3 regions of the Pseudomonas sp. HLS-6 TE3448 genome follow, and region 3 is predicted to be linked to each of the others. Evidence: riboswitches for the same ligand, from Rfam matches in the RefSeq annotation. Region 3 holds a riboswitch; each other region holds the start of a gene.
What was found. Region 3 has a riboswitch for cobalamin ahead of AB7M23_RS17740 (CbtB domain-containing protein). Riboswitches for the same ligand answer to the same signal wherever they lie in the genome.

Region 1 (6,199 bases), 420 kb from region 3:
CGTGGCAGCGTGCATGGCCTGGTCGGTGAGAACGGTGCTGGAAAGTCGACCCTGATCAAGGTGCTTGCCGGCATTCATCGCCCGGATGCCGGCAGCCTGTGGGTGGACGGTCAGCAATACACTCACTTCACGCCGCGTCAGGTGGCACGTCTCGGCATTCAGTTCATTCACCAGGAGCGACTGCTGCCCGCCAGTTTCACGGTGAGCGAGGCGCTGTTCTTCGGCCAGGAAATACACCGCGGCCCTTTCGTCGATCGCCGTGCGCAACAGCGGGAAGCCGAACGCCTGCTTGACGCGTATTTCGACCTGAAATTGCCGCCGGATGCATTGATCGGTGAGCTGAGCAGTGCCGAGCAACAGGTGGTGCAGATTACCCGCGCGCTGATCGCCAAACCCAAGGTGCTGGTATTCGATGAGCCCAGCGTAGCGCTGGTGCAACGCGAGGTTGAGCAATTGCTGCGCATCGTCAAGCGATTGCGTGATCAGGGCTTGGCGATCATCTACATCTCTCACTACCTGCAAGAGATCGAACACCTGTGTGACCGGGTGACCGTATTGCGCAATGGGCGTGATGTCGCCGAGGTCGATCCGCGCAGCACGTCGCTGGCAGAAATTACGCGCCTGATGGTCAACCGCGAAGTGGCCGAGATGTACCCCAAGCAGCCCGTCGCATTGGGCGAGCCGCTTCTGCAGGTGAGCGGCCTGGAGAAGCGGCATGCCTATCGCGATATCGACCTGCTGGTGCGCCGTGGCGAAATCGTCGGCCTCACCGGGCTGGTGGGCTCCGGCGCCAAGGAGCTGCTGAAAAGCCTGTTCGGTCTGGATCCGGCGCAACAGGGCGAGATTCGCCTGAACGGGCAACGCGTCGAGTTGAACAGTACGCATCAGGCCGTGCGTGAAGGTATTGCCCTGTTGCCGGAAGAGCGCCGCCGGCAAGGGGTGGCGCTGGACCTGTCCGTTCAGGAGAACAGCACCCTGGCCAGCCTCTCACGCTTCACCCGGTTTGGGCTGCTCTCGGAACGCCGCGAGCAGAAGGAAACCCAAGCCCTGATCGAACATCTGCTGATCAAGACCTCCGGGCCGCAGGCCAGGGTGCGCCAGCTCAGCGGTGGCAATCAGCAGAAGGTGGCACTGGCCAAGTGGCTGAGCCGGCAGTCGACCCTCTACCTGCTGGACGAGCCCAGCGTCGGTATCGACATCGGCGCCAAAGTGGAGATCTACCGTCTGATCGGAAAGCTGGTGGAGCAAGGCGCCGGTGTCTTGCTGCTTTCGTCCGATCTGCCCGAGCTGCTGGGCCTGTGCGACCGCCTCTATGTCATGCATCGAGGGGTCATCGTTGCACAACGCAAGGCCGCCGAGCTCGACAGCGACACGCTACTGGCGCTTGCGTCCGGCACACATCATCAACAGGAACCCGACTATGTCCACTGATCTCTCCCTGGCCAGCGTGTCGGTCCCACGACTCTCGAACCGCTGGCAATTGAAACTGCTGCGCCATGGCGCTTCGCTGGCGTTCCTGGCGATCTTGCTGGTATTTGCCAGTACAGCGCAAAACTTCCTTTCACCCACCAACCTCTCGAATGTCTTCGCGCAGTCTGCAATCCTCGGCCTACTCGCTTTCGGGCTGACCATCGTGATCATCGGTGGCGGCTCCAACGTGGTATCTGGCGGCCTTGACCTGTCGCTGGCGGCCAATCTCGGGCTGTCGGCCGCCGTCTATGCCACGCTGAACAATGCGGGCGTCAGTGCGGCCAGCAGCATCGCCCTGACCTTGGCATGTGGCCTGGCCATCGGCGCGCTGAACGGCCTGGTGGTGGTCGGCCTGCGCCTGCCGCCACTGCTGGCGACGCTGGCCAGCATGAACCTGATTGCCGGCCTGGAGCTGGTACTGACGGAAAATACCGTGCTACCAACCGAGTCAGCGCTACTGGAGCTGCTCAGTTTTGGTCATTGGCTGGGGCAGCCGGCATTGGCCTGGGTGTTCCTCATGGCCGCGCTGCTGTTGACGCTGCTGATCCAGTTCAGTCGTTACAGCCTGCGCCTGTATGCCGTTGGCGAGTACCCGGAAGCAGCAACTGCAGCAGGCCTGCCTGTGGCGACCTATCAGTTCTCCAGCTACCTGCTCAGTGGTCTGTGCGGGAGCCTGGCGTCGTTTTGTTCGGCCGCCTGGTTCAGTGGCAGCACCACCGGCTCTGGGGAGATGCTGCTGTCGGTTGTGGCCATCGCCTTTCTAGGCAGCGTGTTCTCCCGCCGCCTGCGCCCGAGCATCAGCGGCACATTGCTGGCCACGTTGCTGGTGGGTTTCCTGGTCAATGGTTTCCAGCTGCTGAACATCTCCAGCTTCTGGGTCAACGGTGTTCAGGGTGTATTGATTCTGCTGGTCGTCGCCAGTTCAAGCCTGCTGCGTGGGAGGTCGTGACATGAACCAATCAACCACAGTGCTACCCAGCACCGCCTCGGTATCAATCAGTCGTCAATGGCTGCGCCTGGTCTTGCCCGTCTTGTTCCTGGTGCTGCTGGTATTTTTCGCGGTCAATGCACCCGGTTTTCTCAGTGTGGGCAACCTCAGCAGTGTATTGCTCAACAACTTCGCCCTCCTGGCCATCGTCGCCATCGGCATGACGCTGGCAATCAGCGCTGGCGGTATCGACCTTTCGGTGAGCGTAGCGTTGGATCTGGCTGCACTGACGTTCGTCGTATCGCTCAATGCCGGCTTTGGGCTGCTGCCGGCAATCGTGTCCGCGATACTGGTGGGCGGCCTGACCGGCATGTTCAACGCAGTGTTGATCAGCGGGTTGCGTATTTCGCCATTCCTGGCGACACTCGGTACGCTATTTATCGGCACCAGCGTGCAGCAGTTGCTCTCAGACGGCGGCCAGCCGATCTACCTGGCTGCACAGGCACGCCCTGCCCTGGCCAGCATCGTCGTGCTCGGCATTCCGCTGCCGCTACTGATCGTTGCGATTTTGGCGGCGGGTTACGGTGTAGCGCTCGCCAAAGGCCGCTTCGGCCGTCAGGTGCTGGCCATCGGCGAACAACCGGAGGTCGCGCGCTACAGCGGTGTGCCGGTGCAGCGCATCACCGCCCGGGTGTTCATCGCGTGCGCCCTGGCCTGCTCAGTCGCGGGTATTTTGCTGAGCAGCACAGTGAATGCCTACGTACCGATGTCGGGTAACGCCTTTCTGATCAATGCCATCGGCGCCGTATTTATCGGCACCACCCTCAACCGCCATGGGCGGGCCAACGTACCGGGTACGCTGCTGGGCGTCCTCTTCCTGAACATCACCGCCAATGGCCTGCTGCTGATCGGCTGGAACTTCTACTGGCAACAGGTGGCCACGGGCGCACTGATTCTGCTGGTGCTGTCGTTCAGCTACCTTGGTCGCCGCGTATTCAAGGACCCGTCCTGACCAACGATACAGGCACCGCATGCTCACTGACACCCCGCCGACGCCATCGCAGGCAAGCCTGCAACAGGGAATGTGGGCATGCCGCTTCCTTAAATGAACGGCATTACTTACTCTGTCCACGCTTTGTGGTTTCACCCGCCGGTGAAGCAATAGGGAAGCAGGTGCACCTTTCGGTTATTCCTGCGCTGCCCCCGCAACTGTAATAGGTTAGCTCTTTCGCAAACGCCACTGGCCAATTCAGCCGGGAAGGCGCGAGAGGGTGTTGAGCCTTGAGCCAGGAGACCTGCCACAAGTACCGCCAATGCTATTGGCAGTTCCTGAACTCGCATCCCTCGGAGGGAGAACCGATGCATATTGAACCTGGCGTGCTCAACGCCGCTAAAGTGCTGTACGCAAACGCTGCCGCCATTGCCACGCTTGCGGCGTTTTCACACAAGCTGCTACGCCCCGACAACCTGATCAAAACCGTGCTGGCTGCGGCATTTTTCTCGGTGTTCATGGAAGTGTTCCATTTACCAATCGGGGCATCAGAGCTGCATTTTGTAGGCGCTTCCGCGGTTTACATCATCTTTGGGTTTGTTCCCACGCTGTTTGGCTTTGCCATCGGCCTGTTGCTGCAAGGCCTGTTGTTTGAACCGCAGGATCTGCTGCATCTGGGGGTCAATGCATTGTCGCTGATGCTGCCACTGATCGTGGCTCATGGCTTGCTGGGTAGGCACTTCTTTGACATCGGTGGGCGGCGTGTTCGCTGGACCGAGGTGGTCAAGTTCGATGCGGTGTATTACACCGGCGTAGTGGCGATGGTGGGCTTCTGGTTGTCCATGGGCGAAGAGCCGACACCTTTGCGTAACTGGGCGATGTTCGCAGCGTCCTACCTGCCGTTGGTGCTGTGTGAACCGCTGTTCACCTGCCTGGTGGCCCGCAAGCTCAAGCGTTACGCCAGCAACGCCTTTGTTGCCCGATTCACCTGCGTTAACACGCTCAAAGTAGCGTAATCAATGACACACCTGCCATGCCGATCCCTCGGGATGGCAGGTGTGTTTTGCTCAGGTCAGTGCCACACCATTGAGGTAGTGGTCGCCCAAGCGACGGCGCAGTTGCGACAACGGTACGGCATCGCCCTCAATTGACGGGCGCGGCGTTTGCCTTCCGGTCAGTTCGACCTGCAGTTCACTCGCCCGTTGTGCCGCTTCTGCGGCAGCCAAGCGTGCGCTGGCGGCCTCGACCGACGAGCGCCCGGCCTGCGCCAGCAACGCATCGGCGGCAGCAATACGCACCTCCAGGTCACCAATACTTGCGATGGTCAGGGTATCGTCCTTCAACGGGCTCCCTTGCAAGTGTTCGACCAGCGCACGTTGAACATTTTGCGCGAACCCCAGGTCGGCCAGTGTATGAGCATGAGACATAAGCAGGTCCTCAGTTCCAGGAATGACGTTGTGGATTGACGCCGTTCAGGCGCTGGTTGCCGATCAGGTGGTATTTCCAGCGCACCGGATCGTGCAGCGTATGCGTGCGCGCGTTACGCCAGAAACGGTCCAGCCCCTGGCTGGCAGACACACTGCGCGTGCCTCCCAGTTCCAGCAGCCGGGTCGACGCCAACAGGGCGATCTCGGTAGACAGGACTTTGGCCTGGCCGACAACCACCGAGGCGTGGGCGACGCTTGCTTCGGTAGGCTCCGCAAGCGCAAGGTCCACGGCCTGGGCGGACGCCCGGAGGATCGCTTCGGCAGCGTGCAGGCGCCAGGCCAGGTCGCCAATCGCAGCCTGGCTCAATGGGTCCTGCCAACCGTGCTGCAAACCACTGTCGACCCACGGACGCGCCTCTCGCGCCACGCGCAGGGTTTCGGCAAACGCGCCTCGGGCAATACCGGTGTCCACCGCAGCCTGAATGATCTGCGACACCGGCCCATCGGCGGTGGGTCGGTCATAGGCTTTCCAGGCCGGAATCACGGCGCTGAGCGGCACGCGTACGCGGTCGATCACTGCTTTGCCACTGGCGGTGGTGCGCTGCCCAAAGCCATCCCAGTTATCGACAATGCTCAGCCCTTGCGCGTCCCGTGGCACAAACGCAATGAACGGCCGGTTCTGCTCATCCACCGCCGCCGTCGGGACAATGTGAGCGAACAGCGCGCCGGTGCAGTAGAACTTCTCGCCCTCCAGCACCGCGGTGTCGCCCTCAAAGTGAATGCGTGTTTCGAATGCAGTGACGGTTTTGCTCTTGGCTTCGGAGAAGGCATTGCCGAACCGATAGCCGGCAAGCACCTTGGCAAAATAGTGATGTTGCTGTGCCTTGCTCCCGGTCAACAGCAGGTTGTTGATGACACCGTAGTGATTCTGCGGCAACTGCCCCAGCGAGGAGTCCGCCGCTGAAACGGTTGCCACGACCTCGGTCAGCGTGGCGTAGGACACGCCAGCACCACCCTGGGCCTTGGGAACGGTAATGGCCCACAGGCCACTCTCGGAAAAGCGGTCCAGCTCCGCCCAAGGCAGACGTCGCTCGCGATCACGCGCAACGGCTTCTTGGGCAAAATCCTGGGCCAGGCGCTGGGCCACCTCAATGGCTTCGGCATCACTACGAATAATATGGGCCGGACGCCGAGGCGCTGAAACGGCCTGCTCGGGTAGGCGGGTATGCAGTCTATCGGTCATGCGTGACTACTCCATGCGGTACAGGTAAGAAAGGGCTACAGCACAGGCTTACAAGCGGAAATCCAGCGGGTACTCGACGATGAAACGCACTTCGTCAACGTTGGACTCGGCCACGTGATCGCCGCCGACACGGTGCGTGG
Region 2 (6,199 bases), 3.7 Mb from region 3:
CGATCCGCGTAAGCCGCAATGCTCTGCGCGGGGGTGTTGTCCATAAACGCCTCGTCAACCAGCAACCAGCCACCATGCTGGGCCAGGCGCGCATGCCAGTTCAGCAGCTGCTCTGGCGACACGACGCGCCCGGTCGGGTTGTTGGGGTTGACCACCACCAGTACATCAAGGCTGTCGAGGTAGTGTTCGATCTGCGTCTCGTCCAGCTCACGCACCCGGTGCCCGGCACGCCGCCAGCCCTCGGCATGTTCGGCGTAACACGGCGACAGCACGCCGACCTTGCCAGTACGCCGCAGGCGCGGCAGCGCCTGAATAGCCGCCTGGGAACCCGCGACCGGCAGCAGGCGCTTGACGCCATAGTATTCGGCGGCAGCCTGCTCCAGGCCATCGTCGGTCTCCGGCAGCCGTGCCCAGGCCCGCAACGGAATCGGCGGGACACTGAATGGCCAGGGCGCGATGCCACTGGACAGGTCAAGCCAGCACTCCTGAGCAATACCGTACTGCTGGATCGCCCGCTGCAGGCGCCCTCCGTGTTCAAGCATAGAATTCTGCTCCCAGGCACAACACCAGCAACCACAACCAGACACCACGGCACACCAGTTGCCAGCCACGCTCGATAGCGTCGGCATCGGCTGCAGGGCCCTCGCCCAACTGAGCTCGCTCATGCAGTTCGCCATGGTAGACCGCCGCGCCACCCAACTCGACACCCAGCGCGCCGGCCCCGGATGCCATCACCGGCCCGGCGTTCGGGCTGTCCCATTGCGGCGCCTGGCGACGCCAGCAGCGCAAGGCCAGGCGAGTCTTGCCCAGCACGGCATAGGTCAGGGCCACCAACCGAGCAGGAATATAATTGAGTACATCGTCAATGCGCGCCGCCGCCCAACCGAAGCGCTCAAAACGCTCGTTGCGATAGCCCCACATGGCATCCAGGGTGTTGCTCAGCCGATAGAGCACCACTCCCGGCGCACCGGCGACGACAAACCAGAACAAGGCGGCAAACACGGCATCGCTGCCATTTTCCAACACCGACTCGGTAGCCGCCCGGGCGACGGCCGTCTCGTCCAGCTCACGGGTCTCGCGACTGACCAGAAAACCGACCCGACGCCGTGCCTCGTCAAGGTTGCCTTGGCGCAAGGCATCGGCCACGGGCATGACATGCTCGCCGAGACTGCGCAGCCCCAAGGCACAATAGAGGGCGAGGATCTCCACCCCCCATCCGATGTAGGGCAACCAGGACAACAGCGTAGCCGCCAGGGTCAGTGGTACCACAGCAAGAAACCAGGCCGTGACACCATGGCTGCGCCAGCCACGCCCACCCGCATTGAAACGCTGTTCCAGGCGCGAGGCGAAGCGCCCGAAAGCGACCAGCGGATGGCGGCGCTTTGGCTCACCCAGCAGCGCATCCAGCGCCACACCGGCCACGCTCAGCAAAGCCACACTCATCAACGCTCTCCCCAATGGTTTTCATACAGCATGTCATCGAGCGGACGCGCCTTGGTCCAGCCTTCCAGTTCAAGCATTGGCGCAGGATAAAATGCCGCCACCGGCCCCAGGCAGAGCACGGCCAACGGCTTGGCCCCTTCCGGCATCCCCAGCAAATCCGCCAGTGCCTGTGGCTCGAACAACGATACCCAGCCCATCCCCAGCCCTTCGGCCCGCGCCGCCAACCAGAGGTTCTGGATAGCGCAGGAGAGTGACGCCAGGTCCATTTCCGGCAGCGTACGGCGACCGAAAATATGCCCCTCGCGCTTATCCATCAATGCTGCCACCAACACCTCGGCACAGTCGCTGATGCCTTCGACCTTGAGTTTCATGAAGTCGTCGGCACGCTCGCCAAGCGCTTCGGCTGTGCGCACCCGCTCCTGCTCCACGACCACCTGGATACGCTGACGCAAGCTGCGGTCAGTAATACGGATAAAGCGCCAGGGTTGCATCAAGCCAACGCTGGGGGCCTGGTGCGCAGCCTGAAGCAGGCGCGCCAGAAGCTCAGGTGCCACCTTGCCGCCGATGAAGTGACGCATGTCACGGCGCTCGGCAATCACGCGGTACACCGCCGCCCGCTCGTCCGCGCTGAAATCGTGTTCGCTCATGGTGCCAGTAGCGCCGCCGACGCGTGGGGGTTGGAAGGAAAATAGAAATGCACATAGGAGGCGGTCAGCCGCCCACAGCGATAGACCGCTTCGGCTCCACGCCCACCATTGGGGCTCTGCCCGCGAGCAATCGGGGTCAACTCGGTCTGGGTCAACGAATGGTGGTAGGTGTGCCCGCGCAAGGTGCCTTCCGGCAATGCCACCGCTTGCAACGCCAGCGCGGCCAAGCGCTTTTGCATGACGGCTTCACCGGGCAACAGGCCGAGCAACTCGGCACGCTCACCCGCCACATCAGTGAGGGCATCCAGCAGGTAGAGCATGCCACCGCACTCGGCCAACAGCGGCTTGCCCAATTGATGATGGGTACGAATGGCCGTCAGCATGGGTCTGTTGGCCGCCAGGGCCTGATGGTGCAGTTCAGGGTAGCCGCCCGGCAAATAGAGGCTGTCGGCCTCCGGTAAATGCTCGTCATGCAACGGCGAGAAAAAGCTCAACTGCGCGCCCATGTCGCGGAGCACATCGAGGTTGGCGCCATAGGTAAAGGCAAACGCCTCATCACGGGCCACGGCGATGCGGACACCGGCCAACAAAGGCTCAACCGTGTGCGGTTGGGGGGCTGAAAATGCTACGCTCGGTGGCAACGCCGATTCGCAACTTCCCCCCAGCGCCTCGGCAGCCGCATCCAGGCGCAGGTCGAGGTCGTTCAGTTCACTGGCCTGAACCAGCCCCAGGTGACGGCTCGGCAACTCGATGGCGGTTTCCCGTGACAGGCCGCCATACCAGCGCAGCCCCTCGGTGAGGCTACCCTCCAGCAGTTGTGCGTGGCGCAATGAACCGACGCGGTTGGCCAGTACGCCAGCAAATGGCAGGTCTGGCTGATAGCGTGCCAGGCCCAACGCCAGCGCACCGAAGGTTTGCGCCATGGCTGTACCGTCGATCACCGCCAGCACCGGCACACCAAAGTGCCGAGCCAGATCGGCACTGGATGGCGTACCGTCAAACAGGCCCATGACGCCCTCGATGAGAATCACATCGGCTTCAGCCGCTGCTTCCCACAGCAAGCGTCGGCTCTGCTCGGCGCCAATCATCCACAGGTCCAGCTGGTAGACCGGGGCGCCGCTTGCACGCTCAAGGATCATCGGATCGAGAAAGTCCGGGCCACATTTGAACACCCGCACCTTGCGACCCTGGTTGCGGTGCAGCCGCGCCAGCGCCGCAGTGACCGTGGTCTTGCCCTGACCGGACGCCGGCGCCGCAATCAATACTGCCGGGCAATGCCGGGTTTCACTCATAGCTCGACGCCTTTCTGGGCACGAATACCGGCCTGAAATGCATGCTTGATCATGCCCATCTCAGTGACGGTATCGGCCAGTTCGATCAGCTCCGGCTTGGCACCGCGACCGGTAACGATCACATGCTGCATCGGTGGCCGGGCCTGCAGGTCGGTGAGCACCTGATCCAGGTCGAGGTAGCCATGTTTGAGTGCGATGTTCAGTTCATCGAGCACCACCAGGCTGATGGTCGGATCCTGCAGCAACTCGCGCGTCACCACCCAGGCGGCTTCAGCCGCGGCAATGTCACGCTGCCGGTCCTGGGTTTCCCAGGTAAACCCCTCGCCCATCACGTGATAACGCACCTGCTCGGGAAAACGCCGGAAGAACAGTTCTTCTCCGGTGCTATTGCGGCCCTTGATGAACTGCACCACGCCGCACTGCATGCCGTGGCCCATGGCGCGGGCAAGCATGCCGAACGCCGAACTGCTCTTGCCCTTGCCATTGCCGCTCAATACCAGCAGCAAGCCGCACTCGTTCGGGGAATTGGCAATACGCTCGTCGATCACCGCTTTTTTACGCAGCATGCGCGCCAAGTGGCGTTCGTCACGCTCGGTGGATTCAGTCATCGCTAGTCTCCGCAGGCAACTGTCGGCCGGGCACCACAGGCCATCGTCAGCAACGACGACCGGCACGGGCTGGGGTTTGGAAAGGCCACTGGGCGGCGCGACAGATGAATGGACAAAGCACACGAAAAACGCGCAGGGCTGCGGCCAGAGGCCGGCGTACCGCGCATCACCCTCCGTGATGCCGTTGGCTGTAACAGGCCGGTCTCCGGGCTTGTGAGCGGGGTCATGCACACCCTGGCGACGCGCCTTCCCGGGTCGTAGACCCCGTGGCCCTGCGTAACCTTGACTCACCTACCGTTGCGGGGGCAGCGCCGGAATCGCGCTGCAAGCGCCCACCGGCTTCCCTGTTTCACCCTGCCAACCGCCACGGCTGCAGAGCACCTGAAACAAGTCGCGAAGGTTAGAGGGTTGGGCCGGGAGCGTCAATTAAAGCTGTCAGAACACCTGCTGACGCCGTGCCATGCGCGAGGCGCGACAGACACGTTCAGCGCTTGCGGCATAAGGTCAGCCCATCCCCCAGCGGCAGCAACGACAAATCCACCCGCAGGTCGTCCTTCAATGCCGCGTTCAGCGCCTGGATTGCACGGGTGTCTTCACTGTCCGGTACGACCTGAAGCACGCGCCCACTCCACAGGGTGTTGTCGAACACCACCAGGCCACCCGGACGCAGCACGCGCAAGGCTTCCTCCAGGTAACGCGGGTAATTGGCCTTATCGGCATCAATGAAGATCAAGTCGAAGGATTCTGCATCGAGTGTTGCCAGGGTTTGCAGCGCCGGCCCCAGGCGCAACTCGATACACTCGGCAACACCGGCCTCTTGCCAGTAGCGCTGTGCCGTGGCGTTGTAATCGCCTGGCAGGTCGCAACACAGCAGATGCCCCCCATCCATGGCTTGCGCCATGCACAGGGCGCTGTAGCCAGTGAAGGTACCCACTTCGATGACTCGACGGGCACCGATCAACCGTATCAGCAAGGCGAGTAACTGCCCCTGTTCGGGCGCAACCTGCCAGCGCGCCTCTGGCAACGCCTGGGTTTCAGCACGCAGACGCGCCAACAGCGGCGTCTCACGCAGTGAAACACCTTGCAGGTAGTGATAGAGGGCATCGTCGAGGTAGAGCGTCTGACCGGTCATCGCCCACCTCGATTCAGATCAGGGGTTGCGTGCCAGGTTCGGCTGCGGCGGCTGCAGCACACGCTTGGCGTTCAGGTAAGCCTTTTGCCAATAGCTGTTCGCGAGGTAGTCCAGTCGCACCGTACCACCGGTACGAGGCGCATGGACAAAACGCCCTTCGCCCACATAGATACCGGCATGGCTGACCTCGGAGCCACCATTGGTGGCAAAAAACACCAGATCGCCAGACTGCAGCGCATTACGTTCGATGTTCGGCGCACGAATGCCGATCATCTCGCGGGTAGAACGCGGCAGGGAAATACCTGCGGCATCACGATAAACATAGCCGATCAGGCCGCTGCAATCGAATCCGGAGTCCGGCGTGTTGCCACCCCAACGATACGGCGTACCCACCAGGCCCAAGGCGCGGAACAGTACATCTTCGGCAACCGGGGAGAAATAGACTTGCGGTGCCATGACCGCAGGCTCGACCACTCGCGGGGCCGGAGCCTGGGTTGAGCAGGCGCCCAGCAGGGCTGCCAGGGCAAGTACAGCGAAACGCGCCATCATCGACATAGTCAGAGCATCCTGTCTGAAGCCGGCTGGCACTTGGCCAGAAAATAGTGGTAGTAAAGATTAGACGCTTTCTAAAAACAAGTACGGCGACGCACCCGAGGGCTACGTCGCCGTGTCAAACCTGATCGAGGCTCAGTTACGCGAAATGGTGGTCGGACCCGCCATTGCCAGCGCGCGCTTGGCTTCGATGAAGGTTTTGCTCCAGTAGCGATCGCCAAGGCTGTCGATTCGCACACCACCGCTACGACGGCTGCTGGAGTGAATGAACTGATCGTCGCCCAGGTAGATACCGGCGTGGCTGACACGGCCGCGACCATTGGTGCTGAAGAACAGCAAATCGCCAGGCTTGAGGTTGTTACGCGCAACCTGTGGTGCCTTGACGTTGATCATCTCGCGGGTAGAGCGAGGCAGCTTCATGCCAGCTTCTTCACGAAACAGATAACCGATGAAACCGCTGCAATCGAAGCCCGAGGCCTCGGAAGTACCGCCGAAACGGTAACGGGTACCGATCAGGGACATACC
Region 3 (6,199 bases):
ATAGTCGCGCACCACCGCCAGGCGTCGGTCCTTGAGCTGCTCAAGGCTCTGCGGTGCATCCTCGCGCAGGCTGGTGACAATCACTTGGGGGTTGGCCAGGTAGGGGCGGGTAAAATTGAGCCGGGCTTGCCGGGACGGGCCATACATCAGCGCCCCTGCTATGTCAGCCTGGCCATGTTCAACCTGCTCGATGATTGCCGATACCGAGGGAGCATCTACAAATTCGAACCTCAAGCCGGTGCGTAATGTGATCTGCTCCAGCAAGTCAACGGTGATACCGCGAAAGTGCTGGTTGTCATCCATGAACGTAAGCGGCGCGTAGGTGCTGTTCACTGCAACCCGTGCGATGGGGTGTTGTTCAATCCAGGCACGCTCAGTCGCATTCAGCGATGACGCTTCGCGGTTGAGCAGGATGCTCGCGTTACCACTGCTCCAGCGGCGCAGTACGTTCAGGCGGTCGCTGTCAGCGATATTGCCCAGGGCCTGGTTGACCAGGCGTAGCAAGGTCTGATTGTCGCGGGACAGCGCGAAGGAAAAACTGCTTCGATCATTTTTGACAAAATGCGAGATCCGCAAGCTGTCTTGAAAGTACCGGCCAATCAGATAGTCAGAACTGACGACATCACCGAAATAGGCCTCGGCCTGGCCCAAGGCCACGGCAGAAAGGGCGCTCAGGGTCGAGTTATAGAGTTGCAAGCGGGCAGCAGGGTAAAGCTGGCGAACCTCGGCCTCTGGCAGGTAGTGGTCCACCATGGCCAATGTCACGTTTGCCAGTGGGTCCTCTGCACTGCGGGGTTTGCCCAGTGGGGTGACAATGATGGGCTGGTCGTCGGCATACGGCTGACTCAGGATCAGCGTAGTGTCTGCCGCCTCATAGCCGTTGGCGCTGCCCAGCAGGTCGATGCGGCCTGCATCCAGGGCGGCGATGGCCTCACGGCGGCTTGAGAAACGTTGCACTTCAATCGGAATTTTCAACTGCTCGCCGAGCAGGCCTGCGTAATCGGCAGTCAGGCCCTCATAGTCGGTCTGGCTGAGGTTGATGTCGAACGGAGGGTAGTCCGGCGCCGAGGTGCCCAATACCAGCGTGCGCTTGTCTTTCAACCACTGACGGTCATCCTCCGACAGCGACAAGGGTTTACTGCTGCTCAAGGAGCGGGCGAGCAGCGTGCGCGGTTCGCCCTGGCTATCAGCGAAGGTGTGACTGGCTGTCAGCAATACCAGACAGCAGGCCAGAAGGGCCAGCCTCGGGCGCTTCATAGCATATTACGGTTGGCCAGATCGACCATTTCGACCAGCGAATTGACCTGTAGCTTCTCCATGATTCGGGTTTTGTAGGTACTGATGGTCTTTGGGCTGAGCTGAATGTCGTCAGCGATATCTTTGTTGGAGCGGCCTTTGGCGAGCAAGCGCAGCACGACCATTTCTTGAGCGGACAACTCTTCCAGGCGCTGCTTCTCAGTGCTCATCGGGCCGCGCAAGGACATGTCAGGGAAGTAGGAGTAACCGGACACAACCGCTTTCAAGGCCGCCATCAGGGAGTCGGCCGTCTCTTCCTTTTGAACAAAGGCGGAAGCACCTGCATCCAGGCACCTTCGGGCGTACAGCTCTGCTGCCTGTCCGGTGTACACCACAATGCGCGGCGGCTGATCCGCTTTCAGCAGACGCTGGATCACACTCAGGCCATCACGGCGTGGCAGCCCAAGGTCAAGAATGACAACGTCGGGTTTGAGCTTTTCAACCAACTGAATAGATTCTGCGCCGTCGCCGCACTCGCCCAGGACCTGGTGCCGCTGCTGTTCCAGCAGCATCTTCAAGCCAATACGAATAGTGGGGTGATCGTCGACGATTAAGACCTTCGCCATGCGCAACTCCTTGTCGTGAATGTGGGCCTTTTCTTGATTCTCTCAGGAAGGCGCGCCAGGCCGTTGTCGGCAAGCAGCGTACGATACGCAGAATAATAGCCAATGAGTATGGAGAGTATAGGAGCGTAGAAAAATATAGGTTGTTTAAGTGAAAAATCCTACGATCAAGGTGAAGCATGCCTAACTGCTATTGGAAAAACCGGAATCGCGGCCTCATATGAAGACGCGTTTCGGTGTGTCCTGCAGTTGAGAGGCTACTTGCTCGAGCGGGTTGGACAGCCGCTTTCCTTGACGATGCGTTGTTTCGAAGCAGGGTTGCGCACTAATGCTGCACCAACTCGTGGCGGACGGGCCGTTAGTTGACCGCCACAGTTTGGGCAGAGGCCCTTCAATTCATTGTTGTTGCAGTCTCGACAATAAGTGCATTCGAAGGAGCAGATGAACGCGTCCTGGCTGTCGCCAGGCAGATCGGTACCACAGCATTCACAGTTGGGGCGCAGTTCAAGCATGGTCGACTCCTTCATACTCAGTGAGTGTGCTGTCGCACACAGGTCGTCTAAGGCCGGTAGAGGTGTGCGTGGCCGGCACGGTATAGCGCCGATTCGGCAAAGGCATCTGCTGCCAGTACCCGTCCTACCAGAATCAATGCAGTACGCCGGAAGCCTTTGGCCTGGACTTGCGTCAGGATATCGTCCAGCGTGCCTTTGACCCAGTCCTGGTCCGGCCAGGTCGCACGGTGCACGACCGCGATTGGACAGTCCCCGCCATAGTGGGGGCGCAATTCTTCGACAATCTTTGCCAGGTGCTGCACTCCCAAGTGTATGGCAAGCGTAGCCTTGTGTGCGGCCAGGCTGGCCAGTTCCTCGCCAGCGGGCATCGGCGATTTGTCGGCATAGCGCGTGAGGATGACGCTCTGCGAAACCTCTGGCAGGGTCAGCTCGCAACCGAGTAAAGCGGCACTGGCGGCAGCAGCGGTGACACCGGGAATGATCTCGAAGGGAATCGCCAGTTCGCGCAAATGGCGAATCTGCTCACCAATGGCCCCATACAGGCTCGGGTCGCCACTGTGTACCCGGGCCACATCCTGGCCTTTGGCATGGGCTTCACGCATGGCCTCGATAATTTGCGCCAGGTGAAGCTCAGCGCTGTTGATCACGGTTTCGGCACGGTGCCCTTCGAGCACGGCAGCGGGCACCAGGGATCCAGCATAGATAATGACCGGGCAGCGATGAATCAGGCGCTGGCCCTTGACGGTAATCAGCTCCGGGTCGCCGGGGCCGGCACCGATGAAATAGACGGTCATGGGGTGAATCCTGAAGGTAAGGTCGATGCGAGGCGCAGATTATCCGTCAAAGGACGCGCCGCAGGCCAATGCCAGGGTGGCATTAAGGCTGGCATGGCGTGGAACAAGGAGCTGTGCAGGCATTGAGCCGTAGTGCTCGGCCAATGCAAGTGCAGCACTTTCAGCGACGCTGTAACAGCCGCTGTGGGCGAAGGCGGTGAGCGAACGGTGGGTCAGGCGTGATTCAAAGGTGGCTAACTGGGCAGCGCTGAAAAACAGCAGTGGAATGCCGAGTTGAGCGGCGAGGGCATGCAGGCCGGCCTCCTCGCTTTTCAGTTCGATACTGGCAAGGCCAAGCAGGTTATCGTGGCTGAGGCCATGGGCCTGCAGGGTTTGATCCAGTAGATCGCTCAAGGCTGCCACCGAACAGCCTCGGCGACAGCCCAACCCGGCGAATACTCGCAACGGATTGGGCCGTTCAGGCATTACGCCTGGCTCTGGCGACGGTAGAGCCAACTGCTGATCAAGCCCAATGCCAGCCAGAAGGCAGCGTTGGTCAGCAGTGAGGCGAGTTTGAATTCGGCCTCCAGTGCTTCCGGAGCCAAGGCCTCATGCGCGTCTGGCTGTGGTGCACCGATTACATGAGGGATGACCAGCAGTACGGCGCCCAGTAACTTGAGCAAACCGTTGTTGGCGAATGCAATAAGCCCCAAGCCAATGGCGGTGGCCGCTGCAGTACCGATCCACCAGAATTGGCGTTGCGCCAGATCGGCCGCGGCCGTTCCTGGCAACTCCGCTGGCAAGCCCAGCGTGGGCGCCAGGCAGAACACCGCAAAGCCTGCCAGGCCCCACAGTACGCCTGCGGCCCAACCAGCAGGCGCACGCAAGGTATACAGCCCCGCCAGTACCAGGGCAAAACCGACGGCCACTACCAGGTTGCTACCGGTCGTGGCCAGCAGCCGTTGCCAGCCGTCTTCGGGGGCCCAGGCTTGCGCATCGTGATGATGTTCGGCGGTACCCGCATCATGGCTGTGGGTTTCGACTGCAGGCGCTGCACTCTCGTAGGCTTCCGCCTTGATAATCAGCGGGGTGACCCACAGGCTTTGCAGCAAGGTCAGCAGCAGGGCAGCGAGCAGGCCGGTGAAGCCGGCCGTGCGGACAATGTGCTTGATCATGGCGCTGTCCCTTAGTGGCAAGGAAACGCGGCGCTGTGACGGGTGTCATGGGCAGCGTTGTGAACCGCCTCGATGTGCGAAAAACCCGCGAAGTAAACCAGGCACAAGCCCAGCAGCGATGCGCCGATAGCGACGACCAGGCGCTGGCTGCGAGTGGTACTGATGGCGGCGGAGTGGCTGTGGGCGGTTGTGACGGGCATGGTGCTTTCCTCTGAGGGGTTATCAGCAGCAGGCATGCGCAAGAAACCCATGGGCGGACTCACCCAGAGGTTGCAACAGCGCCCGCCCACCGCGGGTTTGTCAATTCTGTACTGGGCCGGTCTCCGGGCTTGCGAGGGCTGGCACTGTGCTTAGCCTGGAGCGTCACCTTCCCATGCCGCGTTGCTGGCACAGTGGTCTAGACGCTTTCCTCGCTTACCGTTGCGGGGGCAGCACCGGCATTGTCGCGCGTAACTCAGGCCGCGACGCACCGGTTTCCCGTTTCACCTCGTTAAAGGCACCCAAACGAAGGAGGTAGCAAATCATGGGCGCAGGTGCGCGTCAATCACAACGACGGTTGACCGACCCTGAACGACTGCGTAGCCTTGCCGTTTCGAGGTTCTCCGGTCAGCCCGGAGCTAAGACGGGAACGCGGTTTAAGCCGCGGCTGCCCCCGCAACTGTAAGCGTTGCAAAGCCTGGCATTGCCACTGCGTAGTTTTGCGGGAAGGCGCCGGTGCCGCTGGTATGTTCGCCAGCACGACGCAAGCCAGGAGACCTGCCTCGGACAGTTTCCGACATTCAACCGGGCGGGGTGATCCGGTAGCGAACGCGCACGGGCACATGACCCCCGTGGTTTTCGTCGTGCCCGCCCGCCATTGCTGCCAAGGGCAACGACATGAAAACACTGGCAAAACTCCCCGTCACCATCGTCACCGGCTTTCTCGGCTCGGGCAAAACCACGCTGTTGCGGCATATGCTCGACAATGCACAGGGTCGCCGTATTGCAGTCATCGTCAATGAGTTTGGCGAGCTGGGCATCGACGGTGAAATCCTCAAGCAATGCAGCATCGGCTGTACTGAAGAAGAGGCGAGCGGCCGGGTGTACGAGCTTGCCAACGGCTGCCTGTGCTGCACCGTGCAGGAAGAGTTCTTCCCGGTCATGCGCGAGCTGGTGGCGCGTCGTGGCGACCTGGACCATATCCTCATCGAAACCAGTGGCCTGGCCCTGCCAAAGCCTCTGGTACAAGCCTTCCAGTGGCCGGAAATCCGTAACGCCTGCACGGTCGATGCGGTCATTACCGTGGTCGACAGCCCGGCCGTGGCTGCCGGTACGTTTGCGGCGTATCCGGACCAGGTGGATGCCCAGCGTAAACTCGACCCGAACCTGGACCACGAGTCCCCGCTGCATGAACTGTTTGCCGACCAGCTGGCCAGTGCCGATCTGGTGGTACTGAACAAGGCCGACCTGATCGAGGCGCATGCCTTGGCAGCGGTACGCGCCGAAGTGGCCGAAGAGCTGCCACCCGCGGTCAAAGTCGTCGAGGCCAGCAGTGGCCGTCTACCGCTTGAAGTCTTGCTCGGATTGGCTGCGGAATCGGAAGCGCACATTGACGGTCGTCGCACTCACCATGACAGCCATCATGACGGCGAAGACCATGATGATCATGACCACGACGCTTTCGACTCCATTTCGATTGAGCTGCCTGAATCCGACGAGAGCTTGCTGCTTGATGCCTTGACCCAACTGGTCGTACGTCACGGCATCCTCCGCGCCAAAGGCTTTGCAGCCATTCCGGGCAAGCCGATGCGCCTGCTGATCCAGGGTGTCGGTACGCGTTTCGACAAGCACTTCGATCGTGCCTGGCGCGCAGACGAGCCGCGCAGTACCCGTCTGGTACT

Region 1: it holds a riboswitch for cobalamin, as region 3 does, so the genes downstream of both, AB7M23_RS15860 (energy-coupling factor ABC transporter permease) here and AB7M23_RS17740 (CbtB domain-containing protein) in region 3, are expected to answer to the same signal.
Region 2: it holds a riboswitch for cobalamin, as region 3 does, so the genes downstream of both, cobO (cob(I)yrinic acid a,c-diamide adenosyltransferase) here and AB7M23_RS17740 (CbtB domain-containing protein) in region 3, are expected to answer to the same signal.

The regions. Positions count from the first base shown of each region.
Region 1 is NZ_JBRJIO010000001.1:3,423,601-3,429,799, reverse strand. Features, by position in the region: gene AB7M23_RS15875 (sugar ABC transporter ATP-binding protein) at 1-1,431, shown strand, start outside; gene AB7M23_RS15870 (ABC transporter permease) at 1,421-2,419, shown strand; gene AB7M23_RS15865 (ABC transporter permease) at 2,421-3,410, shown strand; cobalamin riboswitch at 3,520-3,715, shown strand; gene AB7M23_RS15860 (energy-coupling factor ABC transporter permease) at 3,758-4,405, shown strand; gene AB7M23_RS15855 (hypothetical protein) at 4,457-4,816, opposite strand; gene AB7M23_RS15850 (SfnB family sulfur acquisition oxidoreductase) at 4,827-6,059, opposite strand; gene AB7M23_RS15845 (OprD family porin) at 6,108-6,199, opposite strand, start outside.
Region 2 is NZ_JBRJIO010000001.1:119,361-125,559, forward strand. Features, by position in the region: gene cobD (threonine-phosphate decarboxylase CobD) at 1-542, opposite strand, end outside; gene cbiB (adenosylcobinamide-phosphate synthase CbiB) at 535-1,443, opposite strand; gene bluB (5,6-dimethylbenzimidazole synthase) at 1,443-2,090, opposite strand; gene AB7M23_RS00540 (cobyrinate a,c-diamide synthase) at 2,087-3,382, opposite strand; gene cobO (cob(I)yrinic acid a,c-diamide adenosyltransferase) at 3,379-3,990, opposite strand; cobalamin riboswitch at 4,170-4,390, opposite strand; gene AB7M23_RS00550 (O-methyltransferase) at 4,475-5,122, opposite strand; gene AB7M23_RS00555 (C40 family peptidase) at 5,141-5,677, opposite strand; gene AB7M23_RS00560 (C40 family peptidase) at 5,810-6,199, opposite strand, start outside.
Region 3 is NZ_JBRJIO010000001.1:3,841,337-3,847,535, forward strand. Features, by position in the region: gene AB7M23_RS17710 (transporter substrate-binding domain-containing protein) at 1-1,257, opposite strand, end outside; gene AB7M23_RS17715 (response regulator) at 1,254-1,862, opposite strand; gene AB7M23_RS17720 (DUF1272 domain-containing protein) at 2,117-2,371, opposite strand; gene cobM (precorrin-4 C(11)-methyltransferase) at 2,419-3,165, opposite strand; gene AB7M23_RS17730 (cobalamin biosynthesis protein) at 3,205-3,630, opposite strand; gene AB7M23_RS17735 (CbtA family protein) at 3,630-4,319, opposite strand; gene AB7M23_RS17740 (CbtB domain-containing protein) at 4,331-4,519, opposite strand; cobalamin riboswitch at 4,617-4,838, opposite strand; cobalamin riboswitch at 4,898-5,097, shown strand; gene cobW (cobalamin biosynthesis protein CobW) at 5,196-6,199, shown strand, end outside.